One region of the Aeromicrobium sp. Leaf272 genome, then DNA from elsewhere that is predicted to be linked to it. Evidence: predicted binding sites of a transcription regulator. Region 1 holds the regulator's gene; the other holds the start of a gene.

Region 1 (4,419 bases):
GCGCTCGAGTTCTACCAGTCCGTCTTCGGCGGGACGATCGAGGCGATGACCTTCGGCGAGGCCGGCATGAGCGACGACCCTGCCGTGGCCGACCGGATGATGCACGGGCACCTCGTCACCGACGCCGGCTTCGACCTGATGGCCTCCGACACTCCCCCGGGTGGCGACCAGCCGTCGATGGGCACGGCCATCAACGTCACCCTCAACGGCGACGATCCCCGCATCCGCGACTACTGGGCCGGACTCAGCGAGGGCGCCGAGATCGTGGCGCCGCTCGAGCGTGCGCCGTGGGGCGACGAGTTCGGCCTGCTGAACGACCGCTTCGGTGTGGCGTGGCTGATCAACCTCGCCGCGAGCCAGTAGGTCGCCACCTCGTCCGCACGGCAGCGTCCCTCACATCGGGCGCGGCACCGCCACACCCAGGTGGTCGAGAGCGGCGTCCACGAGCGCGAAGGCCGCGAGACGGCTGCGCGTCGCGTTCGCGAGTGCCTGACGCTTGAGCTCACTGGGCTCCGACCCGCTCACCCGCACGAGGTCGGCACTCTCGTCGACCCAGCGGCTGAACGTCTCCGGCGTCACCTCCGGGTGGAACTGCCAGGCGACCACGCGGGCACCGAAGGCCTCGTCGACGAAGCACTGCGGGCCGAACCACGAGCTGCCGATCACCCGCGCCGTGGGTGGCGGGCTCAGCACGTCCTGGTGGAACTGGCCCCACGGCCCCTCGGGGCAGAGGACCTCGTCGAGCGTGTCGACGCGGCGCCAACCGATCTCGGCGCCGTCGCCGCGGTACGACGTGCCGCCGAGGGCACGGGCCACGAGCTGGGCGCCGTAGCAGATGGCCATCACGGGGACACCCGACCCGAGCGCCACCCGCACGACGTCGGACTCCGCCTCCACGACGTGGGCCCAGCGGGGCTCGTGCGCCGAGCGCTCCGATCCGAGGCTGAGGACCAGGTCGACGCCGGTCGCCGACCACGGCGAGTCGATCGCGTCACGGTCGATCCAGGTCAGCTCGGCGCCGTGCTCACGCAACCGCTCCGTGACGTACCCGCCGGAGCGGTCGGTGTCGTCGGCCAGCACGTGCACCTGCAGAGGGCGGTCCGACGAGGTCGGGTCCGCCGGGGTGGGGGCGTCGTTCATGCCCCCATGGTGCCGGACGTGCCCGTCACTCGTAGACGGGCACCGCGAGGTCGGAGCCGAGCTGCAGCGCACCGGCGCTCGGCAGCGAGTTCATGCGCATGATGTCGTCGACCGTGTCGCGCACGTCGCCCTCGGGGTTGGCGTCGGCAGCGATCTGCCAGAGCGTCTGCCCCTCCTGCACGGTGACGACCGTGGTGGCCGGGACCGCGCCGGCGTCGGAGGTGGCGACGGTGGACGAGCCGAGAGCGACGACCGTGACCGCCAGCGCCGCGATCACGGCGAGCAGGAGCACGAGGCGGCCCCGACGGGTCAGCCGGACGGCAGCCGGCTCGGTGGTGCTGCGCGGCGCCGAGGCGATCCCGCGAGAGAACGACGGGGCGAAGCGGCTGGTCTCGTAGACGGTGATGGTGCTCATGGTGACCTCCGGGGAAGGGAGAGGAAGGGGTCTTGGTGTGTCGATCGAGCACCTGTCGATGTCATTCGAACGTCGATGCTCCGGGGGCGGTGGTGCTCCGCGGATCCGACGAACAGATGTTCGATCGAACACGTGTACGACAGTAGGGGAAGGCGCCGACAAAAGCAGCCCCCTTTCGAACAGGAATCCGAACAGGACGCCAGATCGCCCGCCGTTCCAGCGAAAGAATCTTCGACACGGTGTTCGACTGTGACGCGTCGCACGCGCCGGACGGCGTCCTGAGCGCCGTCGCGGGACCCTCGAGCGCACCGTTCGAACACGCGACACGCTGTCGAACATGTGTTTGTAAACGTCCCCGCAGAGGTCTAGCGTGGGGACCATGAGCGACGACAGCACCCTCGACCCCTCCGCCGACGCGCCGCGTCGGGGCCGCCCGAAGGGTTCACGCAACTCCGTGCGTGAGCTGCCCGACGGTCCCGTCGACGAGATGACCGGCCTCACCGGCCGGCAGCAGAAGATCCTGCACTTCATGCGCGACCAGATCGAGCAGCGTGGCTACCCGCCCAGCATGCGCGAGATCGGTGGCGCCGTCGGCCTGGCCAGCACCTCCTCGGTCGCCCACCAGCTGCGGGTCCTCGAGCGCCTCGGCTACGTCAAGCGCGACCCGAACCGCCCGCGCGCGATCGAGATCTTCCTGCCCGAGGTGGTCAAGGCGCGGCGCACGCTCAGCTCGGCCGACGACTCCGAGGTCGACGAGACGGGCTTCGGCGACCAGCGCCCCGAGGCCACGTACGTGCCCATGCTCGGTCGCATCGCCGCGGGCGGTCCGATCCTGGCCGAGGAGCAGGTCGAGGAGATCTTCCCGCTCCCCCGCTCCCTCGTCGGCGACGGCACGCTGTTCCTGCTCGAGGTGCGCGGCGACTCCATGGTCGACGCGGCGATCTGCGACGGCGACTACGTGGTCGTCCGCCAGCAGCCGGTCGCCGAGAACGGCGAGATCGTCGCCGCCATGCTCGACGGCGAGGCCACGGTCAAGACGTTCCAGCGCAAGGACGGCCAGATCTGGCTGCTGCCGCACAACGATGACTACTCCCCCATCGACGGCAACCACGCCACGATCCTGGGCAAGGTCACCACGGTGCTGCGCCGCCTCTGACACCCACCGTCGGCGCTCATCACCCACGAGGCCCTCTCCCGTTCACGGGAGAGGGCCTCGTCGTGCCACGACTCGGGCGCTGCCGAGCGAGCCGTGCTCAGCTGCGGAAGTTGAGCGTTCCGACGCTGTAGGACTTGCCGGCCGTGACCCGCTTGGTCTGCGTGCCCTTGTGGGTGCGACCGATCCCGCGCCAGGAGTCACCGTTGACCAGGACCCGGTAGTTGCCCGACTCGAGGCCGCGGATGACGAAGCGGCCCGAGGAGCTCGTGTACGCCGAGCGCATCACGAGCACGCCCTGCGTGGAGTACACCGAGACCAGCATCTCCTTGTTGCTCTTGCCGCCGATCCGCGAGACCTTGCCCGAGATCGTGGCGCCCTTGCGCAGCTTGGAGGTGTTCGACGTGGCGTCGCCGTTGTTGATGGTGACGAGCTTGTAGTCACCGGCGCTCTGCGCCACGCAGGCGTCGCGGTACATCCAGCCCTTGTAGCCGCTCGGCGGCTTCTTGGCCTTGAAGCCGTAGCGGTACGACGTCTCGTACTCGGGGTAGGCGCCGTTGACGGTCTTCCAGCGCTCGCTGCCGCGCTCGCCACCCTTGTGGTAGAGGTAGTTGTCCTTGTAGATGCTGGGGTACCAGGCAGAACAGCCCGTCCGTCGCCCGACCTCGACCCAGTACTTGCCGTTGCGCAGACCCTCGAACTGCTTGAAGCCCGAGGAGTTGGCGTGGCCGGCCGTGATGATCGGGCGGTCCAGGATCTTGGTGCCGGGCACGTACTCGCGGACCGTCGTCCAGGTGTCGTGCGGCTTGATCGACGACGTGTAGGTCGCGTCGGTGTCGAAGCCGAGCGCGTGCTTGCCGGAGTCGAGGTTGGCGGAGATGGTGGCCGACAGGCCGCCGGTGCCGTAGGAGATCAGGTCGTCGTCGCTCGCGGAGTAGGTGTACTTCGTGGCGGCGTTGCAGCTGGCGTACTGGCGCCCGCCCGTCGTGATGACGCCGGCCCGGTTGGTGCCCTCGTGCGAGACGAGGTAGCGCGAGTCGCCGTTCTGGCTCACCGGGAGGAACGTGATGTCGTAGCCGCCGGACCCCGACGTCGTGTCGGCGCCGTACTCGTTGGCACAGAAGGGCACGTCGAGACCGCGCAGGTCCGAGGCGCGCGTCGGCCGGGTGACGGGCGGGGCGATCACGCGCACGTCGGTGCCGGTGGACCCGGCCCCGCTGAGCGTGCCGGCGATCCGGCCGAACCGGAAGTCGGCCACGAAGTCGTTGTACTTGGTCACCGAGGCCGCGTGCGCCTCGCTGACGCGCTTGCCGCCGCCGGTGGGCCGTCCGTCGGTCCCGCGCCAGAACCACTCGCGGACCGTGCCGTCGACCCGCGCCCGGATGCTCAGCCGGTAGCCGTAGGACGCGGCGTTGTTGGTGCCGAGCGAGACGGCACCGAAGTCGTAGGTGCCGTTCGACGCGACGTCGACGGTCTTGAGACGACGCGAGACGAGTCCGCTGACGTTCCAGCTGGTCACCTGCACGTCGGTCACGCGGCTGCCGAGGCCGGGGCCCGACACGGTGCCCTTGAGGTTCCGGCTGGCCTGGGTCCGCTCCAGCGTGATGGTCTTGTCACGCGCCGAGGCACCCGAGGGGTAGACCCGCAGCGTGCGCTCGAAGGTGGTCCCCTGCTGGCCGGGGGCAGAGCCGAGGCCCGTCGGAGCCGTGTT
Region 2 (4,419 bases), on a different contig from region 1:
CGGCGTCCTCACGGCCGGGCTCGCGCAGGTGGGTGTGCAGGTCGACGAGACCGGGCAGGGCCACGAGGCCCTCGGCGTCGACCACGACGGCCCCGTCATCGTCGAGGTCGGGACCGATCTCGACGATGACGCCGTCGCGCAGCAGCAGGTCGACGGGGTCGCCGCCCAGCGGACGGGCGTCTCGCAGGAGGTAGGAGGTCATGCCGTTCCTTCGTTCTGGTTCTGGGAGCCGCCGAGCAGCAGGTACAGGACGGCCATGCGGACGGCGACGCCGTTCGTGACCTGCTCGACGATGACGGAGCGGCCGGAGTCGGCGACGTCGGCGCTGATCTCCATGCCGCGGTTCATGGGGCCGGGGTGCATGACGATCCCGTGGTCGGGCAGTCGGTTCATGCGGGCGACGTCGAGACCGTAGCGACGGCTGTACTCGCGGGCGCTCGGGAAGTAGGCGTCGTTCATCCGCTCCCCCTGGACCCGCAGCATCATGAGCGCGTCGGTGCCCTCGAGGGTCTCGTCGAGGTCGTAGGAGGTCTCGACCGGCCAGGTGTCGACGCCGACGGGCAGCAGCGTGGGCGGCGCGACGAGCGTGACGTGCGCGCCGAGCGTGTGCAGCAGCAGGGCGTTGGACCGCGCCACCCGGCTGTGCAGCACGTCGCCGACGATGGTGACGCGCTTGCCGGACAGGTCGGCGCCGGTGCCGTTCGCCGCATCGTCGGTCAGGTGGCGGCGCATGGTGAACGCGTCGAGCAGAGCCTGGGTGGGGTGCTCGTGCGTGCCGTCGCCGGCGTTGACCACCGCGCCCTTCGTCCATGCCTCGTGCGCGAGCCGGTGCGGGGCACCCGACGCGCCGTGCCGGACGACCACGGCGTCGGCGCCCATCGCCTGGAGCGTGAGCGCGGTGTCCTTCAGGCCTTCGCCCTTGGAGGCGCTGGACCCCTTGGCGGAGAAGTTGATGACGTCGGCGGAGAGCCGCTTGGCCGCCGCCTCGAAGCTGATGCGGGTGCGGGTCGAGTCCTCGAAGAAGAGGTTGACCACGGTGCGCCCGCGCAGCGTGGGCAGCTTCTTGATCGGGCGCTGCGCCACTCCGAGGAGCTCCTCGGCGGTGTCGAGGACGTGGACCGCCTCGTCACGGTCGAGGTCGCCGGCGCTGAGCAGGTGCTTCATGCCGCGCCTCCCTCGATGGAGACGGCGTCGGGCCGGTCGTCGGCCTCCGCAAGGCGCACGCGCACCTTCTCGGTGAGCGACGTCGGCAGGTTCTTGCCCACGAAGTCGGCGCGGATCGGCAGCTCACGGTGACCACGGTCGACGAGGACGGCGAGCTGCACCGCCTTGGGGCGGCCGAGGTCCGCGAGCGCGTCGAGCGCGGCGCGGATGGTGCGACCGCTCATCAGCACGTCGTCGACGAGGACCACGGTGCGGCCGTCGACGTCGTCGGGGATGTCGGTGTGCTCCAGCGACCGGACGGGGCCGCTGTGCAGGTCGTCGCGATACATCGTGATGTCGAGCGCGCCTGCGTTGATGGAGCGCCCCTCCACCTCGCTCATGCGAGCGGCGATGCGCTTCGCGAGCGGCACGCCACGGGTGGGGATGCCGAGGATCACGAGACCGTCGGCATCGCGGTTGCGCTCGAGGATCTCGTGCGTGATCCGGGTGAGAGCCCGGGAGATGTCGGTCTCGTCGAGGACGGTGCGCCCCACGTCGGAGGGGGTGGCTGCACGAGCGTCAGGACCGGATGTGCCGTCGGGCACGACCATGTCTGACCTCCTTCTCCGCCTCACGGGACGGTGGTTAAAGGATGTCGGGTGGAACGTGTCCGAGCCTAGCAGCGAGCACTCCCCCCTCGAGCGTGGCCCGTCGCCACCCGGACACCGAACGCGTAGACGCGGCTAGAAGCACGCTTCTCCTCCTGCCCACGCGGCTTCGTCGGTCTCGACACACACATGAGGAGTGCTGCAACCTCAGTAGTTTCCGGGACTTTCGACCCTGGAGTATCGCTCATGTGTTCGGTAGTCTGGACTCATGATTACGCAGCACGTCGCCGAGCAGCTGACCACTGCTGCGCGTGCGTTGCGTGAGTACCCGACGACCACCGATGCGCTGCGGCTGCTGCAGGTCGTGCAGAACGCGATCGATGCGGCGAAGGTCGACCTGGTCGCCGAGATGGCCGAGCACGGCGACCACGAGGCCGAGGGCTGCTCGAGTGTGAAGAACTGGCTGCGCGATCAGCTGCACCTCGACGCCAAGGACGCCTCCCAGCTCAGCAGGTCGGCCCGGACGCTGGACGACATGCCCGAGCTCGCCGACCTCGCCACCGCCGGGGCCATCTCGCTGGACCACGTCGACGCGTTCACCTACGCGAGTCGTCACATCGACCCTGCGGTCGTGGAGGTCTCGATGGACTGGATGCTGGACCTCGCGGCGAAGGCCGAGCCCAAGAAGATGCGCCAGGCGGTCAAGAAGCTCCGCGACGCTGCCCACCCCGACGACCTCGACGAGGCCTGGATCAAGGGCATGGCCAAGCACGACATCAAGCTCTCCGCCGTCGGCGAGGGATTTCATGTCACCGGGTTCCTGTCGTTCGACACCGGCACCAAGCTCAAGACCGTCCTGCAGTCGCTCTCCGCACCCACCTGCGCCGAGGACGACCGCCCCGTCAACGAACGCCGCGTCACCGCCCTCGACCAGATGCTCAGCAGCATCCTCGAATCCGGACTTCCCCAGGACAAGGGCGTCCGACCCCACGTCTCACTGACGCTCGACCTCGCCGACCTCGCCCAGGACGCTGACACCACGACCGCCGACCTCGCCGGCTTCGGGACCATCGGACCGGCCCAGCTCCAGCAGATGCTCTGCGACAGCGCCCTCACCCCGATCCTGACCGCCGGCAAGCACTCCGTCCTCGACGTCGGCCGCACCGCACGCCTCGCCACCCCCGCCCAACGCAAGGCCGTCGTCACCCGCCAAGGCGGACGCTGCGGCGGACTCGGCTGCAACGGACCGATCGTGCACGTCCATCACGTCGAGTACTGGTCCCACGGCGGCACCACTGACCTCGCCAACCTCACAAGTTCTGAATCGTGCATGCCGAATCTGGACCTCTGTCTCATTACACTTGATCCAACCGCATAGGAGAGATCAATGGATGACAGCGAACTTGGCACAGGCAAATCCTGCTTTATCGTCGGACCAATTGGCGACCGGCTCGAACCGGCGGGCACTCCGGGTCGAATGAGGTATGAGAATGCCACCCAGATGTGGGAGAACGTATTCCAGCCGGCCTGCGCAAAGTTTGGAATGACGCCGATCCGTGCTGACAAGATCTCAGAAACAGGAGAGATCCCCGAGCAGATCTTTACGTTCCTTCGTGATGCTGATGTAGTCATCGCCGATCTCACTGGCGGCAACGCGAACGTTATGTACGAACTGGGACTTCGACACACGCGAGACAAGATCACAATTCAGATCGGCGAGCACGAGAACCTGCCATTCGATGTCAACACCATTCGCACCGTCAAGTTCAAGCGGACGGAGGCTGGTCTTATCGACGCGAGGGACTCGCTCATCGAAGCTCTCCGGACTGCTCTTTCTGGCGAGGGCAAACTCGTCACGGCGACGAGGGTCTGGAATGAAATGGAGGCTCTCGAACCGTCAGTGGTTGAGCACGCCACAGCACTATCCAACACCCCCGACGATCCATCGGACCCTGATGACGACGATGGTCCGGGAACAGTTGACCTACTCGCGGCCGGAGAAGTCGCCGCAGAAAGAATGGTGGAGCTGCTTGAGGACTTTACTGGACTGATGAATGGGCTTGGCGAGGTCGCCAACCTCCTGGGAAGCGAAGTGGAAAATACGACGTCGTTTGCCGGCCGTCTGACCCTTATTCGGAAGTACGCAGATTCACTAAAGGAACCTGCCAGCCAGTTCGACCTGACCTCGGCGGAGTACGTCGAGCGAGTCAACGAGGTCGACGTGATGGTCAGGCTCATCATCAGCATGGCCCTGGAGGACGAGGACCAGACGATTGAGGAGGATTCCTGGAGCTACTTTCGAACGCTTTGGGGACTGCGCCCCGTGGTCGAGGAAGCCAGTGTGGGAATTACTGGCGCACTCCAGGCGGCGAAGGACCTCCGGCATTTGTCCAATCAACTGCGTCCGGCCTCCAAGTCTCTGGTGCACTCGTTCAACACCATGCTCAGCGGGAATCAAACCGTCGCAAGCTGGGCGGAGATTATCGAGGAAATCCCCGGATCCGAGGACCACCTCTACCTGCCAGACGAGGAAGAGGAGGAGTCCTCCGCTGGAGATGGGGACTAGAAGTGAGGAAGCCGGCGCGCTTCACTTGAACTAGCAACATAACTCGGGGGCCGTGCTGAGACTCCGAGGGCAAGTGGTCGAGCGCTCGCGCTCGACCACGCG

The links. Region 1 encodes LexA, which represses DNA repair genes until DNA is damaged. Its sites were predicted from a motif close to TCGAACANNTGTTCGA; they were not measured.
Region 2: a site for LexA is predicted at 1,992-2,007, ahead of ASF38_RS16665 (DUF222 domain-containing protein). Genes of this name have one in related genera too.

The regions. Positions count from the first base shown of each region.
Region 1 covers NZ_LMMY01000014.1:430,628-435,046, reverse strand. The annotation lists gene ASF38_RS14965 (VOC family protein) at 1-363, shown strand, start outside; gene ASF38_RS14960 (type 1 glutamine amidotransferase) at 394-1,140, opposite strand; gene ASF38_RS14955 (LysM domain-containing protein) at 1,166-1,555, opposite strand; gene lexA (transcriptional repressor LexA) at 1,935-2,711, shown strand; gene ASF38_RS14945 (hypothetical protein) at 2,809-4,419, opposite strand, start outside.
Region 2 covers NZ_LMMY01000016.1:86,158-90,576, reverse strand. The annotation lists gene ASF38_RS16680 (dihydroorotase) at 1-202, opposite strand, end outside; gene ASF38_RS16675 (aspartate carbamoyltransferase catalytic subunit) at 199-1,164, opposite strand; gene pyrR (bifunctional pyr operon transcriptional regulator/uracil phosphoribosyltransferase PyrR) at 1,161-1,754, opposite strand; gene ASF38_RS16665 (DUF222 domain-containing protein) at 2,020-3,129, shown strand; gene ASF38_RS16660 (hypothetical protein) at 3,139-4,317, shown strand.